4 regions of the Streptomyces sp. AM6-12 genome follow, and region 4 is predicted to be linked to each of the others. Evidence: riboswitches for the same ligand, from Rfam matches in the RefSeq annotation. Region 4 holds a riboswitch; each other region holds the start of a gene.
The links. Region 4 has a riboswitch for cobalamin ahead of ACE4Q9_RS32605 (HoxN/HupN/NixA family nickel/cobalt transporter). Riboswitches for the same ligand answer to the same signal wherever they lie in the genome.

Region 1: it holds a riboswitch for cobalamin, as region 4 does, so the genes downstream of both, ACE4Q9_RS06195 (CbtB-domain containing protein) here and ACE4Q9_RS32605 (HoxN/HupN/NixA family nickel/cobalt transporter) in region 4, are expected to answer to the same signal.
Region 2: it holds a riboswitch for cobalamin, as region 4 does, so the genes downstream of both, ACE4Q9_RS06270 ((2Fe-2S) ferredoxin domain-containing protein) here and ACE4Q9_RS32605 (HoxN/HupN/NixA family nickel/cobalt transporter) in region 4, are expected to answer to the same signal.
Region 3: it holds a riboswitch for cobalamin, as region 4 does, so the genes downstream of both, ACE4Q9_RS11260 (ribonucleoside-diphosphate reductase subunit alpha) here and ACE4Q9_RS32605 (HoxN/HupN/NixA family nickel/cobalt transporter) in region 4, are expected to answer to the same signal.

Annotation. Positions count from the first base shown of each region.
Region 1 covers NZ_JBIQWN010000001.1:1,370,328-1,374,573, forward strand. Annotated here, with positions in the region: gene ACE4Q9_RS06180 (short-chain fatty acyl-CoA regulator family protein) at 1-1,121, shown strand, start outside; gene ACE4Q9_RS06185 (histidine phosphatase family protein) at 1,144-1,740, shown strand; gene ACE4Q9_RS06190 (CbtA family protein) at 1,827-2,699, opposite strand; gene ACE4Q9_RS06195 (CbtB-domain containing protein) at 2,731-2,946, opposite strand; cobalamin riboswitch at 2,991-3,138, opposite strand; gene ACE4Q9_RS06200 (hypothetical protein) at 3,517-3,861, shown strand; gene ACE4Q9_RS06205 (enoyl-CoA hydratase) at 3,926-4,246, opposite strand, start outside.
Region 2 covers NZ_JBIQWN010000001.1:1,388,965-1,393,210, reverse strand. Annotated here, with positions in the region: gene ACE4Q9_RS06275 (IS1380 family transposase) at 1-976, opposite strand, end outside; cobalamin riboswitch at 1,318-1,441, shown strand; gene ACE4Q9_RS06270 ((2Fe-2S) ferredoxin domain-containing protein) at 1,539-1,898, shown strand; cobalamin riboswitch at 2,015-2,159, shown strand; gene ACE4Q9_RS06265 (DUF4430 domain-containing protein) at 2,322-2,810, shown strand; gene ACE4Q9_RS06260 (cobalamin-binding protein) at 2,824-3,744, opposite strand; gene ACE4Q9_RS06255 (hypothetical protein) at 3,785-4,246, opposite strand, start outside.
Region 3 covers NZ_JBIQWN010000001.1:2,533,341-2,537,586, reverse strand. Annotated here, with positions in the region: gene ACE4Q9_RS11265 (ribonucleotide-diphosphate reductase subunit beta) at 1-13, opposite strand, end outside; gene ACE4Q9_RS11260 (ribonucleoside-diphosphate reductase subunit alpha) at 70-2,427, opposite strand; cobalamin riboswitch at 2,551-2,686, opposite strand; gene ACE4Q9_RS11255 (GNAT family N-acetyltransferase) at 2,730-3,236, opposite strand; gene mctP (monocarboxylate uptake permease MctP) at 3,331-4,246, opposite strand, start outside.
Region 4 covers NZ_JBIQWN010000002.1:936,058-940,303, forward strand. Annotated here, with positions in the region: gene ACE4Q9_RS32600 (M1 family metallopeptidase) at 1-947, opposite strand, end outside; cobalamin riboswitch at 1,149-1,352, shown strand; gene ACE4Q9_RS32605 (HoxN/HupN/NixA family nickel/cobalt transporter) at 1,380-2,471, shown strand; gene ACE4Q9_RS32610 (DUF4097 family beta strand repeat-containing protein) at 2,492-3,256, opposite strand; gene ACE4Q9_RS32615 (alpha/beta fold hydrolase) at 3,571-4,246, shown strand, end outside.

The DNA of each region.
Region 1 (4,246 bases), on a different contig from region 4:
ACCCGGAGGTGGCCCACGCCTTGGTGGCCCTGCACCGCCGCTATCGCGACACGGTCGAACAGGCCGCCGCGCTGGGATCCCCGGGACCGGCCGGCGGCCTGCTGCCTCCTGCCGAGCCGCACGACGAGGTGCGGGACTTCTTCTACGCCCACCACAACCACTTCGAGCCGCTCGACACCGAAGCCGAACGGATTGCCGAAGCGCTGGATCTTCGGCCGGGCAAAGCAGCCGACCCTCTCACCGCGCTGCTCGCCGAGCGGCATCACGTCCGCATCATCGAGTCCGCTTCGGGTCAGCCCGGCGACGCGCGACGCTTCGTTCCCGACACCGGACTGCTGTTCCTCTCCCCCTGGCTCAGCGACGGCCAGCGCGCCTTCCAACTAGCCACTCAACTCGCACTCTTGGAGCACGGACCGCTGCTCACAGAACTCGCCGAGCGCGCCACCGAGCTGACCTCACCGGAGTCCCGGACCCTCGCCCGCATCGGCCTGGCCAACTACTTCGCCGGCGCCCTGCTGATGCCCTACGCGGCCTTCCACGCGACGGCCGAGGACCTGCGGTACGACATCGAGCTGCTCTCGGCCCGCTTCGGCGTCGGCTTCGAGACGGTCTGCCACCGCCTGAGCACGCTGCAGCGCACGGGAAGCCGGGGCGTGCCGTTCTCCTTCCTGCGGGTGGACCGGGCCGGCAACATCTCCAAGCGGCAGTCGGCCACCGATTTCCACTTCTCCCGCATGGGCGGCACCTGCCCGCTGTGGACGGTGTACGAGGCATTCTCCGCACCGGGCCGCATACTGACGCAGGTCGCCGAAATGCCGGACGGGAAACGGTACTTCTGGGTCGCGCGGACCATCACCCGCGGCGGGTTCGGCCACCACGCCCCGCGCGCCGAGTTCGCCATCGCCCTCGGCTGCGAGCTGCGGCACGCACACCGGCTCGTCTACACCGAGGGCATCGCCCTGGACGACCCGCGCGCCGCCACCCGAATCGGCCTGGGCTGCCGGATCTGCGAACGCCGCGACTGCGCCCAGCGCGCCAGGCCCCCGGCCGGCGGACGCCTCGCCATCGACCCGGACCGGCGCACGTACGTGCCGTACGCCGTGGAGAGCAGCACCCCATGAAACCGACAGCAGGAGCAGCCACGTGACCAGCCGTGTCACCTTCGTCTCGCCCGCCACGAGCCCGTCGCTGCGGCAGGCCCGCTTCTACGACGGCGACTCGATCGACGACATCGGCGCGGCCCGCGCCCGTGAGGCCGCCGGATCGCTGGCAGCCCCCGCGCGTGTGCTCGTGTCCGCGAGTGTGCGCTGCCGGGAGACGGCGGCGGCGCTCGGCCTCGACGGCGTGGAGACACCGGCGCTGGGCGGCCTGGACGTGGGCCGCTGGCGGGGGCGCACCCTCGACGAGGTGGGAGCGGCCGAGCCGGAGGCTGTGGGGCACTGGCTCACCGCCCCTGGTTGGGCGGCACACGGCGGTGAGTCGGTGCGGGACATGTGCGAGCGGGTCAGGCGCTGGCTGGAGTCCGCGCAGCACATGGACGGCCGTACGGTCGCCGTGGTCGAGCCCGAGGTGATCCGGGCCGCGGTGACGCTTGCACTGGGCTTGCCGGAGGCTTCTTTCTGGAGGCTCGACGTGGCGCCATTGACGGCCACGGAACTGAGCGGGCGATCCGGCCGCTGGAACCTACGGCTCGGCAGGCCCCTTGTCGCCTCGGCGCAGGGAGACAACGCGGCGCTGTAGAGCAGGAGGCGGGCACCTAGAAAAGCCTGAGGGCCACGCCTCGTTGGAGCGGCGTGGCCCTCTGGTGCCTCATGCTGCCGAGCACGTCATGCTGCACCGACAGGTTCCGGCTGCTTCGGCGCCGGCTTCGCCGAAGCCCTGATCGCCGGGTCGAGCAGCCGCTCCGCCATGGGGGCAAAGACGAGACCCAGGCTCGCCCACAGCAGCGCCTGAGCGGCTACGGAGTAGAAGCGGAAGGAGAACAGCACGTCCGCCGGGAAGCCCGGGTAGACGATGGCGCCCTTGGAGTTGGTCAGGGGCAGGGGTGTCTCCGTGGCGTGGTGGCCGTACTCGTGCACGTTGGCGGAGAGTTCACCGAGTTGCGGCAGCAGGAGCATCACGATGCCGATGGCGACGACGTACCCGGCGCCGGCGAGGAGCGTGGCGTTCCAGTTGCCGAAGCGCGGCTGGAGCCGCTTGCCGAGCCAGACGGCGCCGACGAGGAAGACCACCGAGCAGACGACCATGGCCAGGTAGAGGTTGCCGCGGTCCTTGATCGTGTCCGGGTGTCCGATCGCCGGCGGGTTGGCCGGGTACTTCAGGAACGGCACCAGGTACATGCCGAGGAAGCCGCCCAGAGCCACCAGCATCGCCAGGTTGCGGGGACGCAGATTGCCGACCCGGCCGAGGCAGACGGCGTAGGCGACGGCGAACAGGGCGCCCATGGCGATGCCGAAGAACACCATGCCCACGCCGATACCGACGTTGGCCTGGATCGTCCGGCTGAAGATGTCCGGATCCGGAGCCCCCACCGGGATTCCGGCGGCCTTGTCGAGAGCCTCCTGCGCGGCGTCGCGGCCGCTCTCGTAGTCGATGGCCTTGTTGATCTGGGGCTCGGCGAAGATCCGGGCGAAGACGAAGGCGAGCAGACCGGCGACTGCGCCGGCGATGACGCCGCGCAGTATGAGTCTCTTTTCCATGTTCAGATGTCCGTGTCCGTGCTAGCTCTCGTCAGTGGCAGGGGAAGCCGAGGAAGTGGCGGGCGTCGTGCACGAACTCGTGGACGTGCATGTCCTTGCCGAAGACGGAGTAGGCGCCCTGGTCGACACCGATGAAGTAGTAGATGGCCAGCGCGATCAGAGCGGTTCCGACGAGCCAGAACACCGCCTTCGTGGCCGGCAGGACGACCGGGGTGGGAAGTGCGGCGGGCGCGGACATGCTGCTCATGGGTGTGAGCCTCCTTCAGGGGATCGTGCGTCCCTCAGTTCAGTGGAGCGTCGCGACGGCCCAGGGTCTGACTCCAGACCCACTCTTGAGTGGGTCTGTTCACAGTGGCGCGACCGTGCTGGAATCTCACCAGCTTCCTTAGGCCGTCATTACAAAGGGAGCGTACGGACCCCTGAGATGGTCCGTCAATCAGACAAGTGGCCGAGACGATGTGGCCCTGCGCACCGCCGCCCTGCGTAGCCCCGATCCCCCTTCGGGCTAGCCGTTCCGCACCATCCGGCCCGTACCCCGTCGCCGACCTTGGCCATCCCCGTACCCACCTTACGGGCCAGATACGTACTAGTATGCGGCGAGTTGCGAAGTGGCTGCTGAATACGGATCTCCCGTCCGTGACAACTGTGCACTCGGTTTCAGCCGGGCCCTGAATCCTTCAGGCCAACACAAGCCCCACGGAACCATCGGCCGCCGTAATCACGTTCTCCGGAACACCGACGCGAATCGGGTCACAGCTATGGCACAGGAATCTGGCCGGCGAAACACGAACCCCTAGGCGAGGAGCGGAGGAAACCAGTGGCCAGACGTCTCACACCGCGCCACATCACCCTCGGGGGCCGCGAAGCGGTCGCCCTCACGCTGGAGGAGTACGAACAACTCGTCGCCAGCCGACGGCAGATCGGCGGACAGAGCGCACGCGTACGTGTGCTCTCCCTCGAGGCGAAACGAACCGAACGGCTCCTGCAGGATCTGGAAACGCTGATAATGGCACCGCGAGACCGGTGCTGCGAGCAGCGGAGCGCTGAAGCGACGACCTCCCCGGAGTCCGGCTCCGACGGTGGGGCATCGGAGCCGGGCACGGACTGCCTGCGCTGCGCGGTCGCCGCGCTGTTGCGTCGCCACAGGAACCCGGCTTCCTGAACGACAGGGCAGCTACCTGGTCGGCACTCGGCTTCACGGCAGACTTCTGCCCTGCGGACAGGACCTACTCCTTCGCACGTGAATCAGCGGTGGAGAAACCCCGGGGTCGCTTGTCGATGAAGGCGCCCATGCCTTCCTTCTGGTCAGCGGTCGCGAACACCGCGTGGAATAGCCGCCGTTCGAAGCGGACGCCTTCCGTGAGCGTGGTCTCGAAGGCCCGTCCCACCGCTTCCTTCGCCATCATTGCCACCGGCAGCGACATTCCGGCCACGGTTTCGGCAACTGCCAGTGCCTCGCCGAGCAAGTCGTCGGCGGGAACCACACGGGAGACCAGTCCGGCGCGCTCGGCCTCTTCCGCATCCATGGTGCGTCCGGTCAGGCACAG
Region 2 (4,246 bases), on a different contig from region 4:
CCGCGTCCGTGATCCTCAATTGGGCGCCAGGATGGGGACGTTCCTTTCGGACGATCAGTCGCATGCCCTTCGGCCAGCCGTCCAGGACCTTGCCGGCGAGTTCGGCGACCCAGGCCCCGTCACGGGCCTCACCGTCGGTCTCGACGGCCGGGGTCCAGGCTGAGGCGGGGACCTTCAGTACGTGTTCGTGGATCGCTTCGGTGATCACCATGCCGACCGAGTAGGACAGCCATCGTCCGCGCTGGGCGAGCCAGGAAACGAAGTCGTGGGTGCCGCCCGCGGAGTCGGTGCGGATCAGGGTCTGCCTCCCTCGCCGGTAGTGCTTCGGCAGCTGGGCCAGGGCAAGTTGGGCGGTGGTGATGTGGTCGGCTGCCGTGTTGGAACCCGCGTTTCCCGGCCTGAGGAGGGCGGCGACGGGCTCACCGGTTCCGCCCGGTCCGTGGTCGAGGAAAGCCGTCAGCGGGTGATGGCCGTAGGTCTTCTTCCAGGTCGCGGCCGCGTCCTCCTTGTCGGAGTGGGCGATCACGAGGACGCCGTCGAGATCGATGACGACCTGGCCGTGGGCGTCCGGGGCGTTCTTGCCAGCCAACGACCAGGCACGACTACGGACTTCGGACCGTGCGGAGCGGATGGCCTGCAGGGCTTTCTCGCCGGAGGTGGCGAGGGTGTCGATCAGGCGGGAGATGGTCGGGTCGGAGGCGACCGGGCCGAAGACGGCCGGCTCACACCGCAGCATCGCGACATCCGCGAGGCAGTCCCCGCCCAGTGCGACCGTCAGAGCGACGTCCAGGAGGGCCTTGCCTGGATCGTGGACGGCCCGCGGCTTCCGCCAGGGAGCCAGAGCCTGGGATATGGCCTGGTCAAGACCGGTCTTGCGGACCGTTTCGACGAGCAGGACCGAACCGGCCTGGGAGACGACCTGGCGGCCGTCGTCCTGGACACGGACACGCGGGTAGGACCCGATAGAGTGCTTCACCTGGGAAGTGCCTCCGGCGGCGGCAGGAACAAGGACCTCGACAATCCTCATTCTTGCTGGTCAGAGGCACTTTCTGCTTTCCTGACCGCCTGTCGGACAGCCCACCTCGTGAAAGCGCGAGGCTAGGTGGCCGCCGGGGAGCGCGGCGACAGCCTGCTGCCGCCCTGACGACGTAGCCCCCCGGATGTCCTGCTCGTGATCGTCTTGTCACTGGTCACGGCAGGCGCGTACGAAGGGCTCCCGCGGGCACGCCGTCGCGGGAGCCCTTCCGCGCGGTGGGCAGGTGACGGTGTCGCGGCAGTGATGGGATGATGACCGGCGACATAAGGCGACGGCGGTCCGAGGAAGCCGGTGTGAATCCGGCGCGGTCCCGCCACTGTGACCGGTGAGCGAGTTCCGGCAGGCCACCGCCCCAGGAACGGGTGGGAAGGCGGGGCGAGCGGCGACCCGGGAGCCAGGAGACTCACGCGGTCGCCTCCTCCAGCAACGCCGGGGCGGATCTCCCCGGGAGGGGAGTGGTGTGATGCCCGAGAGGCCGACGGAAGAGGCGTCAGGCGCGCCTATGGAGGCGAACGGTCCGGTGCCGTGCCGAGTGGTCGTATGCCGCGATTGCTGCTGTGGCAGCCCCAAGGTGACCGGAATCGATCACGCCGCACAGACCGCGCGACTGCGGGCGGAGGTGCCGGTGCGCATCTCCGACTGCCTTGACGTGTGCGATCAGGCCAACGTCATCGTCGTACAGCCGTCCGCCGTGGGCCGTGCCGCCGGTGCGCGGCCGGTGTGGCTGGGGCTCGTCAACGACACGGACGCGACGGAGGACATCATCGCCTGGGTACGCGCCGGCGGCCCGGGAGTCACTCCGTTGCCGGACATCCTCGACCTGTATGCCTTCACCCCTCCACGCCGCACTGTTACTTCCTGAGGCTTGCGCGCCGTTGGGCTCCGCCCCCGTAACGCCGGAGACCTGATGTCGCGAAGTCTGACTGAGGCTCGTCAAATCCCCATACAATGAGCACAGTTCGACCGCACACAGGACGGTGATCGGTGTGCGCGCGAGCTGTCAGCACGACAACCGCATAGGCGCGTGACTGGGGGAAGCCGGTGGGAGACCGGCGCTGACCTGCAACCGTGTGCGGCCGTGAGGCTGCGAGTCGGGATACCCGGCGCGTGCCGTGATCGCTTCCCACTGTCATGGTCTGCAGCGCGGAGCCGAGAGCCTCGTTCGGGTCACCCTGGCCTGGTGCGTCCAGTCGTCGTACAGCACGGCGACGGGCCCGCCAACCCAGGTGCCGGCCCGCTCGTACGGCGATGGGCTGCGGGCCACCCCATCAGGAAGGCTCGAGCCTTGCACCGTACATCCGCACGTCGCACCATGATGGCCGCAACCGCCCTCGGACTCGCCCTCGCCTCCGCGCCGGCCGTCGCGCACGCCGACAGCACGCCGGGCACGAACGCTCCCGTCAAGGTGACCCTGACCGTGCAGGGACCGGACGGCGTGCTGTTCAAGGGGAAGATCAGAACCCGCGGTCACGAGGTCACCACCGCGACCGGCGGTACGCACAGATGCGACGGCACCAACGGCGGCGCCAACCCGTCCGCCGTGCCGACGCCGACGGCGGCCCTCGACGATGCCGCGAGCAAGCGGCACTTCACCTGGGACGGCACCTGGTACACATCGTTCGACGACTACTCGGTCGACACCATCAAGAACGTTAGCGGTGGTGGGAGCGCCTACTGGAACATCTCGGTCAACGGCACGTCCACCCCGGTGGGCGGCTGCCAGTTCAAGCTGAACGCCGGTGACAAGGTGGCGTTCACCTGGACGGCGTTCTGATCCCTCCTCGTCGTCACCGGCTGGGGAACGGACGTGCCTCGACCGGTGTGACCGGCTCTCCGGTCCGCACGCCGTGCAGGAGGTGGGCGATCACCTCCGCACCGCGCACCACTCGTGGCCCCGGGCGGTTGAAGTAGGACGGTCCGTCCAGCACCCACACACGGTCGGACCGGACGGCGGGCAGGTCCGACCAGCCTGGCAGTCCGGTGAGCAATGCGGCTTCACGCAGGGTGCGTTCGGGCGGGAAGCCGCACGGCAGGACCATGACCACGTCCGGCTGTGCGGCGCGTACCGCCTCCCAGGTCATCGGCTTGGTGTGCTCGCCCGGCGCGGCGAGGAGAGGTTCGCCGCCGGCGGCCGTGATCTGCTCGGGCACCCAGTGCCCGGCCGGCCACAGCGGGTCGAGCCACTCGATCGCCACCACCCGTGGCCGGGCACGTCGCGCGATCGCCTCACGGACCCGGTCCAGCCGGGCCAGCAGCGCCGCTCGCTTGCGCTCGGCGTGGTCCCGTACGCCGAGCAGCTCGCCCACCGTGACCAGGCAGTCCAGGACGTCGTCGAGGGTGCGGGGCTCCAGGCTGAGGACACGGGTGTCGGCGTCGAGCAGTCGTACCGTGCGGCTGACCTTCTCGTACGAGACTGCGCACACGTCGCACAAGTCCTGGGTGAGGATCACGTCGGGACGCAGGGCAGCCAGCGCCTCGGTGTCGAGCGTGTACAGCGACGAGCCCGAGTGCGCCGACCCGCCGACGGCGTCGGAGATCTCCCTGCTGGACAGCGCGTCCTGGTCGAGGTCCGCGCCGGTCACCACGGGTACGGATGCCACCTCGCGCGGTGGCCAGTCGCACTCGTGGGTGCGGCCGACCAGCTGGTCCGACAGTCCGAGCTCGGCGACGATGTCGGTCGCGGCGGGCAGCAGGGAGACGATGCGCATACCCCGACTCTAGGTCCCGCCGCGTCCGACAGGGCTGCCGTCAGGCGCCCCAGCGCACGGCGATCGTGTCACCGACGCCGACGACCGCGCCCCGCGTGGCGGAGGTGAACGACGAGCCGTCGATGCTGACCTTCCACGTGTTGGATCCGCTGTTGGCCTTGCCGTTGACAGCCGTGATGGTGCCGGTGCCGGAGGACGGGGCCACACTCGTGACGCAGCCGGACGGCGTCGCGCCGCTCGTGGCCGCGTCGAGGACGGCGCCCAGTGTGGTCGTCGAGCCGGTCGGGGTAAGGGCGACGGAGCACACCTTCAGGTTGCCCGCGCCGTCGTCCACGGTGAGCGCCAGCTTCGTCGCCGTACCGGAGGTGAGGGAGGACTGGCCGACCCACTGCGGCGCACCCGGCGTGGTGGGTACCGGCGGCGTGGCCGTGAAGCCGCCGCCAGCCACCGCCCGCAGTCCGTCGATCGAGGAGTACGCCGTCGGGGAGGTGTCGGAGGGCAG
Region 3 (4,246 bases), on a different contig from region 4:
GGTTTCGGGTCATTGCTTTCGGCGCGAAGCGCCGTCCTCCAGGGGTGGTGGTCGGGTGGCGGGCGGGAATTACTGGCAGGCCTCGCAGGACTCGGGGTTTTCCAGGGAGCAGGCCACGGCGTCGGGGTCGGCGGCCTGCTGGACGGGGATGGCCTGCTGCGCCCGGGCGGCGCGGGCGATCCGGGTCGCCGGGCGCGAGCGCAGGTAGTACGTCGTCTTCAGCCCGGACTTCCAGGCGTACGCGTACATCGAGGAGAGCTTGCCGATCGTCGGCGTCTCCATGAACAGGTTCAGGGACTGCGCCTGGTCGAGGAACGGGGTGCGCGCCGCCGCCATGTCGATCAGACCGCGCTGCGGGATCTCCCACGCCGTGCGGTACAGCGCCCGCACCTCCTCGGGGATCCACGCGAAGCCCTGCACCGAGCCGTTGGACTCGCGCAGCGCCTCGCGGGTGCGCGCGTCCCAGACGCCCAGCTCCTTCAGGTCCTGCACCAGGTACGAGTTGACCTGGAGGAACTCACCGGACAGCGTCTCGCGCTTGAACAGGTTGGACACCTGCGGCTCGATGCACTCGTAGACGCCCGCGATGGAGGCGATGGTGGCCGTCGGCGCGATCGCCAGCAGCAGCGAGTTGCGCAGGCCCACCCGCGCGATCCGGGTCCGCAGCGCCGCCCAGCGCTCGGGCCAGGTCTCCTGGACGCCGTAGTGGTCGGGGTGCAGCACACCGCGCGCGGTACGGGTCTGCTCCCAGGCCGGCAGCGGGCCGCTGCGCTCGGCGAGGTCGGCGGACGCCTCGTACGCGGCGAGCATGATCCGCTCGGCGATCCGGGTGGACAGCGCCTTCGCCTCGGGTGAGTCGAAGGGCAGCCGCAGCTTGAAGAAGACGTCCTGGAGGCCCATCGCGCCGAGGCCCACCGGGCGCCATTTGGCGTTGGAGCGGCCCGCCTGCTCGGTCGGGTAGAAGTTGATGTCCACCACGCGATCGAGGAAGGTGACGGCCGTGCGGACGGTCTCGTCGAGCCGCTCCCAGTCGATGTCCCCGTCGGCCACGAACGCGCCGAGGTTGACGGAGCCCAGGTTGCAGACCGCCGTCTCGCCGTCGTTGGTGACCTCCAGGATCTCCGTGCAGAGGTTGGAGGAGTGGATGACCTGGCCCGGCTCGGCGGTCTGGTTGGCGGTGCGGTTGGCGGCGTCCTTGAACGTCATCCAGCCCTGGCCGGTCTGCGCGAGGGTGCGCATCATGCGGCCGTACAGCTCACGGGCCGGCATGGTCTTGCTCGCCAGGCCCTTGCGCTCCGCCGCGCGGTAGGCGGCGTCGAACTCCGCGCCGTACAGGTCCACCAGCTCGGGCACGTCCGCCGGGGAGAACAGCGACCACTGCTCGTCGGCGTTGACCCGGCGCATGAACTCGTCCGGCACCCAGTGCGCCAGGTTCAGGTTGTGCGTACGGCGGGCGTCCTCACCGGTGTTGTCCCGCAGCTCCAGGAACTCCTCGATGTCGGAGTGCCAGGTCTCCAGGTACACCGCCGCCGCGCCCTTGCGCCGGCCGCCCTGGTTCACCGCGGCCACCGAGGCGTCCAGGGTCTTCAGGAACGGCACGATGCCGTTGGAGTGCCCGTTGGTGCCGCGGATCAGCGAACCGCGGGCGCGGATGCGGGAGTACGACAGACCGATGCCGCCCGCGTGCTTGGAGAGCCGGGCGACCTGGTGGTAGCGGTCGTAGATGGAGTCCAGCTCGTCCAGCGGGGAGTCGAGCAGGTAGCAGGACGACATCTGGGGGTGCCGGGTGCCGGAGTTGAACAGCGTGGGGGAGGAGGGCAGGTAGTCGAGCCGGCTCATCAGCCGGTAGAGCGCGGCCACTTCGTCCACGGAGCGCGCCGAGTCGTCCTCGGCGAGGCCGGCGGCGACGCGGAGCATGAAGTGCTGGGGGGTCTCGATCACCTGGCGGGTGATCGGGTGGCGCAGCAGGTAGCGGCTGTGCAGGGTGCGCAGGCCGAAGTAGCCGAAGCGGTCGTCGGCGGCCCGGTCGACGAGCTGGTCCAGCCGGGCGGCGTGCAGGCACACGAACTCGGCGGTCCGGTCGGCGATGAGCCCCTCGCGGTGCCCGACGGCAACCGACTCGGTGAACGACGTCACGCCCTGCGAGGCGGCCTCGGCGCGGATGGAGAGGGTCAGCAGCCGGGCGGCGAGCCGCGAGTACGCGGGGTCCTCGGAGATCAGGCCGGCCGCGGCCTCGGTCGCGAGTTCGCGCAGCTCCGCCTCGTCGGCGTGGGCCGAGCGGCCGCGCAGCGCGGCGGCCGCGACCCGGCCGGGATCGGCGTCGGGGAGGTCCCCGGTCAGCTCGGTCAGGGTCCGCAGCAGTGCGGCACCGGGACCGTCGTTCTCCAGGCCCTGGGCTGAAGCCGGTTCGGCTGGCGCGATGGTCACGTGGGGCTCTCCCTCGCTCGGCACGGGGCCTGGCGGAGGGCAGGGGGCAGCCACGAGCGCACACGGCGTCGCGTCCACCGGCCCACTCCACGAGGCCCGGACGTCTCAGAGCACCCGGACCGGTGGGCCGGGTGCGCTGCCGGCAGGTCCTCGGACTGACTCCTGTGCGCGGATGCGCACAAGTACACCGTTGCGGGACAGTTCCGGATTCGCACCGGATTCCCCTGCGACGACAGCGACCATGAGCATACATCTAGTGCCGGGTCGTCGTGCCACCCCCAGATGTTGTGTCGTCGCCGATCTCAGAGCGTCAACTGGTAGGTGAGCAGAGTGAGGTCCGCCAGCTCCGGGAGGGGCTGCCAGTCCCGCTCGGGCGTGCGTATGAAGCCCAGCCGTTCGTAGATGCGGTGGGCGCCGCACATGGCCCGTTGCGTGGAGAGCACGATCGCGCGGCAGCCTGCCACGGCGCGCGCCCGCTCGGCACAGGCCCGCACCAGCGCCTCGCCGGCCCCCCGGCCGCGGGCCGCCTTGTCCACCGCCAGCATGCGGATCTCGGCCTCGCCGGGGCGGGCGATGTCGGCCATGGGGCCGGGGGCGGGGACGAAGGTGACACCGCCGAGAAGGACCTCGTCGTCGGTGGCCACCAGCACCTCGGCCGCCGACGCCCTCTTGGCCACGTCCCTGAGCTGGTCGAGGTACGGGTCGCTCTCACCGAAGTCCAGGAGGCCGTCCTGGAGATAGGCCTGCGCGGTGATCTCGCCGAGCGCGTCGTACTCGGACGGGAGAACGGGTCGGATGCGAAGGGTCATGGCGAGGAGTGTGTACGACGACGGGCCGCCGGAGCACGTGCTTTCCGGCGACCCGCCACGGTGCGCGCTTTTCGGGCGCGGACTCTCGTGGGCTCTAGTGGGCGCTTCCCGCCGTGGCCGGCGGCAGCTCCACCTGGACGCCCGGATCGCCCGCGTCCGCCGTGTAGTCCTCGGGACGGGTCTCGTCGACGCCCTCGGGGGCCTTCACGGCCTTCAGGACGACGGTCAGCACGACCGTGACGAGGACGTTGAGCACGAACGCCGTCATGCCGATGTAGCCGATCTGGCCGATGCCCGGAATGTCGTCGGCGGAGCCGCCGAAGTGCTTCTGGGTCGGCGAGGCGACACCGTACGCGGCGAGGGTGCCGTAGACCATGCCGACCGCCCACCCCGCGAGCAGCGCCCAGCGGTGGAACCAGCGCGTGAACAGGCCGCCGACCAGGGCCGGGAAGGTCTGGAGGATCCAGATGCCGCCGAGCAGCTGGAAGTTGATGGCGACCGTCTTGTCCATGCCGAGCACGAAGACCAGCGCGCCGACCTTCACCAGCAGCGACACGAACTTGGAGACCTGCGCCTCCTGCTTCGGCGTGGCGTCCGGCTTGATGAAGTCCTTGTAGATGTTGCGGGTGAACAGGTTCGCCGCCGCGATCGACATGATCGCCGCCGGCACCAGCGCGCCGATGCCGATCGCCGCGAACGCCACGCCGGCGAACCAGTCCGGGAACATGTCCTCGAACAGCTGCGGGATCGCCAGCTGACCGTTGCTGACCTTCACCCCGGCCGCGATCGCCATGAAGCCCAGCAGCGCCAGCAGGCCGAGCATCAGGGAGTACAGCGGCAGGATCGTGGTGTTGCGGCGGATCACGTTGCGGCTCTTGGAGGAGAGCGTCGCGGTGATCGAGTGCGGGTACATGAACAGCGCGAGCGCGGAACCGAGCGCCAGCGTGGCGTACGTCCACTGCCCGGCGGGCGGCGGCGCGAGCGCCCCGCGCGGCTTGCCGGTGGCCGGG
Region 4 (4,246 bases):
AGCCCGGGCAGGTGGTCGACGACGGCGCCGGTCGAGGAGAAGGGGTAAGGGCCGAAGAGTTCAGCGGCCCAGTCGACGATCTCGGGCACCAGGCGCGGGACGGCGGCCGCGTCCTCGGACTCGTCGGGATCGACGGCGACGTAGACGGGCAGGTGATCGCGTGTCCAGCCGTTGTGGACGTCGAAGTAGCCGACGGAGACGTGGGCGAGGTAGCTGGACATGGGCTCCGCGGTGCGCCAATGCCGTGTCACCGTCCCGCCCTTGTCCCGCTCCGCGATCAGCTCGCCGTTGCTCACCACGTCGTAGAAGTCGCCGTCCGCGTCCCTGGGCACGGTGACCCGAATGTCGTACATCGCCTTGTCCGACGGGTGGTGATTGCCGGGGAACCAGGTCATGGAGCCGGTCGGCTCGCCCAGGGCGGCCGAGCCGTCGTCGGTCTCGATCCAGCCTTCGAGCCCTCCGTCGTCGCCCTCGACCGCTCGCGGCGTGCCGTCGTAGGCGATGACCGTTTCGAAGACCTCGCCTTCCTTGACCGACTTCGCCGGTGTCACCACCAACTCGTTTCCCGAGCGGGCGACGTGAGCCCGCGCCCCCTGCACCGTGGCGGTCCGTACCCGCAGGCCCGACAGGTCGAGGTCGAAGCGGCTCAGGTTCTGTGTGGCCCGAGCGGTGATGACCGCCGTGCCTTTCAAGTGGTTGCCTTCCGGCGTGTAGTCCAGCGTCAGCCCGTAATGCGTCACGTCGTAGCCGCCGTTGCCGAGGGTGGGGAACAGCCGGTCACCGACTCCGGCCGCACCGGGGAGCGCGGCGGCGATCCCGTCCCCCGGCGCGCAGCCGGCGCAGGTCGTCGTCAGGGCCAGGAGCAGTGCCGCCGCCGGAGCCCAGCCGGACCGGGAGCGCGAGGCGGCCGACCGGGGCCGGCGGTCCGTCGTGGTGCGAGGTCCCATCTCGTGTCTCCCGTCGGTCGATTGCAGCACGCGAGAGGTCAGAAAGCCTGAAGCAACCCATGGTTGCCTCAAGGTCGGTAAAAATATTTCCGCCCTGGCCGAATCACCAGGGCGTGTCCGAAGGCGGTGTCGGTCCCGCGCAAGGATGTGATCTTGGATACCTGAACGACCGCGTGGTTGTGCGGGGATGGGTGGTCGGCCCTACGGTGGGCGGGCCGTGGTGTTCGGGAAGACCGGTGACAACCCTTCGCGGGGTTCAGGCCGGAGCGGCCCTCGCCACTGTGATCGGGGAGTATCCGTCCCAGTTGTGCATGGTCACTGTCCGCCGCCCGGCGGACGGGAAGGCCGGGACGGACACGCGCACACCCGTAAGCCAGGAGACCGGCCACGGCACTTCACGAAGAGATCCACGAGGTGCTGGAGCGTGACCGTATGACCCTGCCCACAGAGTCGACCCGTTTTCGTTGGCGGCGCGAGGACACCGTCCGTACCGCCGGACTGCTCATGGTGATCGCCGTCCTGCACGTCGTCGCGTTCGGCATCCTGTTCCTGCTGGTCGTACCGGGCCACTACGAGGTCGGATCCAAGGCGTTCGGGATCGGCCTCGGGGTGACCGCGTACACGCTGGGCATGCGGCACGCCTTCGACGCCGATCACATCGCCGCGATCGACAACACCACCCGCAAGCTGATGGCCGACGGCAAGCGGCCGGTGTCCGTCGGCTTCTGGTTCGCGCTCGGCCACTCCAGCGTGGTGGTCGTCATGGCGGCCCTGGTCGCGGGAGGCACACAGCTCGCCGGCACCCTGCTCGACGACAACTCCCGTACCCACCAGACCCTCGGCGTCGTCGGCACCACCGTCTCCGGGACCTTCCTCTACCTCATCGCGGCGCTCAACCTCGTGGCGCTCGCGGGCATCCTGCGGGTCTTCCGGGCGATGCGAGCGGGCACGTACGACGAGGCCGCCCTCGAACAGCACCTGGATTCGCGGGGGTTCATGAACCGCTTCCTGGGCCGCGCCACCAAGTCGATCACCCGCCCCGGTCAGATGTTCCCGCTGGGCTTCCTGTTCGGCCTCGGCTTCGACACCGCGACCGAGGTCACCCTGATGGTGATGGCGGGCAGCGGTGCCGCGGCCGGGCTTCCCTGGTACGCGATCCTGTGCCTGCCGCTGCTGTTCGCGGCGGGGATGAGCCTGTTCGACACGCTCGACGGCACCTTCATGAACTTCGCTTACCAGTGGGCGTTCTCCAACCCGGTGCGCAAGGTGTTCTACAACCTCACCATCACCGGCCTGTCCATCGCGGTCGCCTTCCTGATCGGCACCATCGAACTGGTCGGGGTGCTGCACGAGAAGCTCGATCTGAGCGACGCGGTGACCGGCTGGATCGCCGGGCTCGACCTGGACAACGTCGGGTACGTCATCGTCGGCCTGTTCGTGGTCGTCTGGGGGGCGGCGCTGGCGTACTGGCGGCTGGCCAGGGTGGAGCAGAGGTGGGCCGGCCGGCTCGGCGACGGTGGCTGACGCCCGCCGGAGCGGGATCCTCAGCCACGGTGGGCCTCGACGTCGCCGTTGACGGTGCGCAGAGCCAGCCGGTACCGGTGGTCGGCGGAGCGCGCGGCCGGAACGCCCACGGCGGAGCGGCCGTTGACGGTGCGCGCGTCCGTCGCGTACGGCGGGGCGTCCGCCGGCAGGGTGACCCGCACGGAGCCGTTGCGGGTCACCCCGTCGAGCGTGCCGGGCGAGGTCGCGCACAGCAGGTCGACATCGCCGTTGACCGTCTCGGCGGCCACGCCACGGGCCGCCAGGCCGGTAGCGCGGACGGAGCCGTTACGGGTCACCAGACGCTGGCGGGCACCCTTCGTGCCCGAATCCCGCACGGTGACGTCACCGTTGACGGTGCTCAGGCTCAACTCGCCCCGCACACCGGTCACATCGATCCCGGCGTCGTGGGCCCGCACGGTGAGCGTGACGCCGGTCGGCACATGGACGAGCGGCATACCGCCGCAGTTGCCCTTGGCCCGGTCGTCACCCTCGTCGCAGGGCAGGTCGAGGGTGTGCGTGCCCCCGTGCCCGCCCCAGCGGGCGAGGGTCGCGTCGTCCACCGACACGCTGCCGTCGTCCGTCCCGACGACGCGTACGCCGCCCTGAGTGGTGATGACGAGACGACCGCCGTCCGCGAGGACGGCCCTCTCGAACTGCCCGCCGCGTGCGCCGCGCACGGCTCCGGGCAGCGGCAGCTCACCGCCGCCGTGATCACAGGCCGTCAGCGCGAGAAGCGGCAGCAGCGCACACCCGGCCCACGTCACGCGGCCGGTACGACGGGACGTGCGCCCGGAATCCGGACGGCTCGGTCGGCTCCATGAAGATGTCATGGAACTGCGGGTGCCCGCCGGGGCCGGTTGTCGTGCACATCGCCCGGTCCCGACGAGGCCGTCGGGTGAACATCGTCCCCTCCCACCGCACCCCTCTCCCGCTTCCGGCACCGGACACCGACCCGCCCGCCACCACCGGCGTTCTCGTCACCAGCGGGGGCAGGAGCAAGGCCGTGCCGGTTCTTCCATGCCCGGCGCGCACGATGCCCGGCTCGCACGGCCGGTCGGTGAGGACGGAGGGGCAGGTCTTGTTCGAGGACTTCGAGACCAGGCGGGTCGAGACGGAGGAAGCGTCGATCTTCGTGCGCCACGGCGGGGAAGGACCGCCCCTGGTGCTGCTGCACGGCCACCCCCGGACCTCCGCGACCTGGCATCGCGTCGCCCCGCTCCTCGTCCAAAGCGGTTTCACCGTGGTCTGCCCCGACCTGCGGGGATACGGCCGCTCCACCGGCCCGGCGCCCACCGCCGACCACGCCGGGTACGCCAAGCGAGCCGTCGCCGGTGACGTGGTGGAGGTGATGCGCGCCCTCGGCCACGACCGGTTCGCACTCGCCGGACACGACCGCGGAGGCGCCGTCGCGCTGCGGCTCGCCCTCGATCACCCGCACGCGGTCTCGCGCGTGGCGTTCCTCGACTGCCTGCCGATCACCGAGCACCTCTCCCGCATCACGGCGACGTTCGCCACGCAGTGGTGGCACTGGTTCTTCTTCGCCCAGCCGGACATCCCCGAACGCGTCATCAACGCCGACCCGGACAGCTGGTACCGCGGCGATCCCCGGAGGATGGGACAGGAGAACTACGACGAGTGGCGCGCGGCCACGCGCAACCCGGACGTGGTGCGGGCCATGCTGGAGGACTACCGGGCGGGCCTCACCATCGACCGGCGGCACGAGGAGGCCGACCGCGCCGCCGGCGCCCGTATCC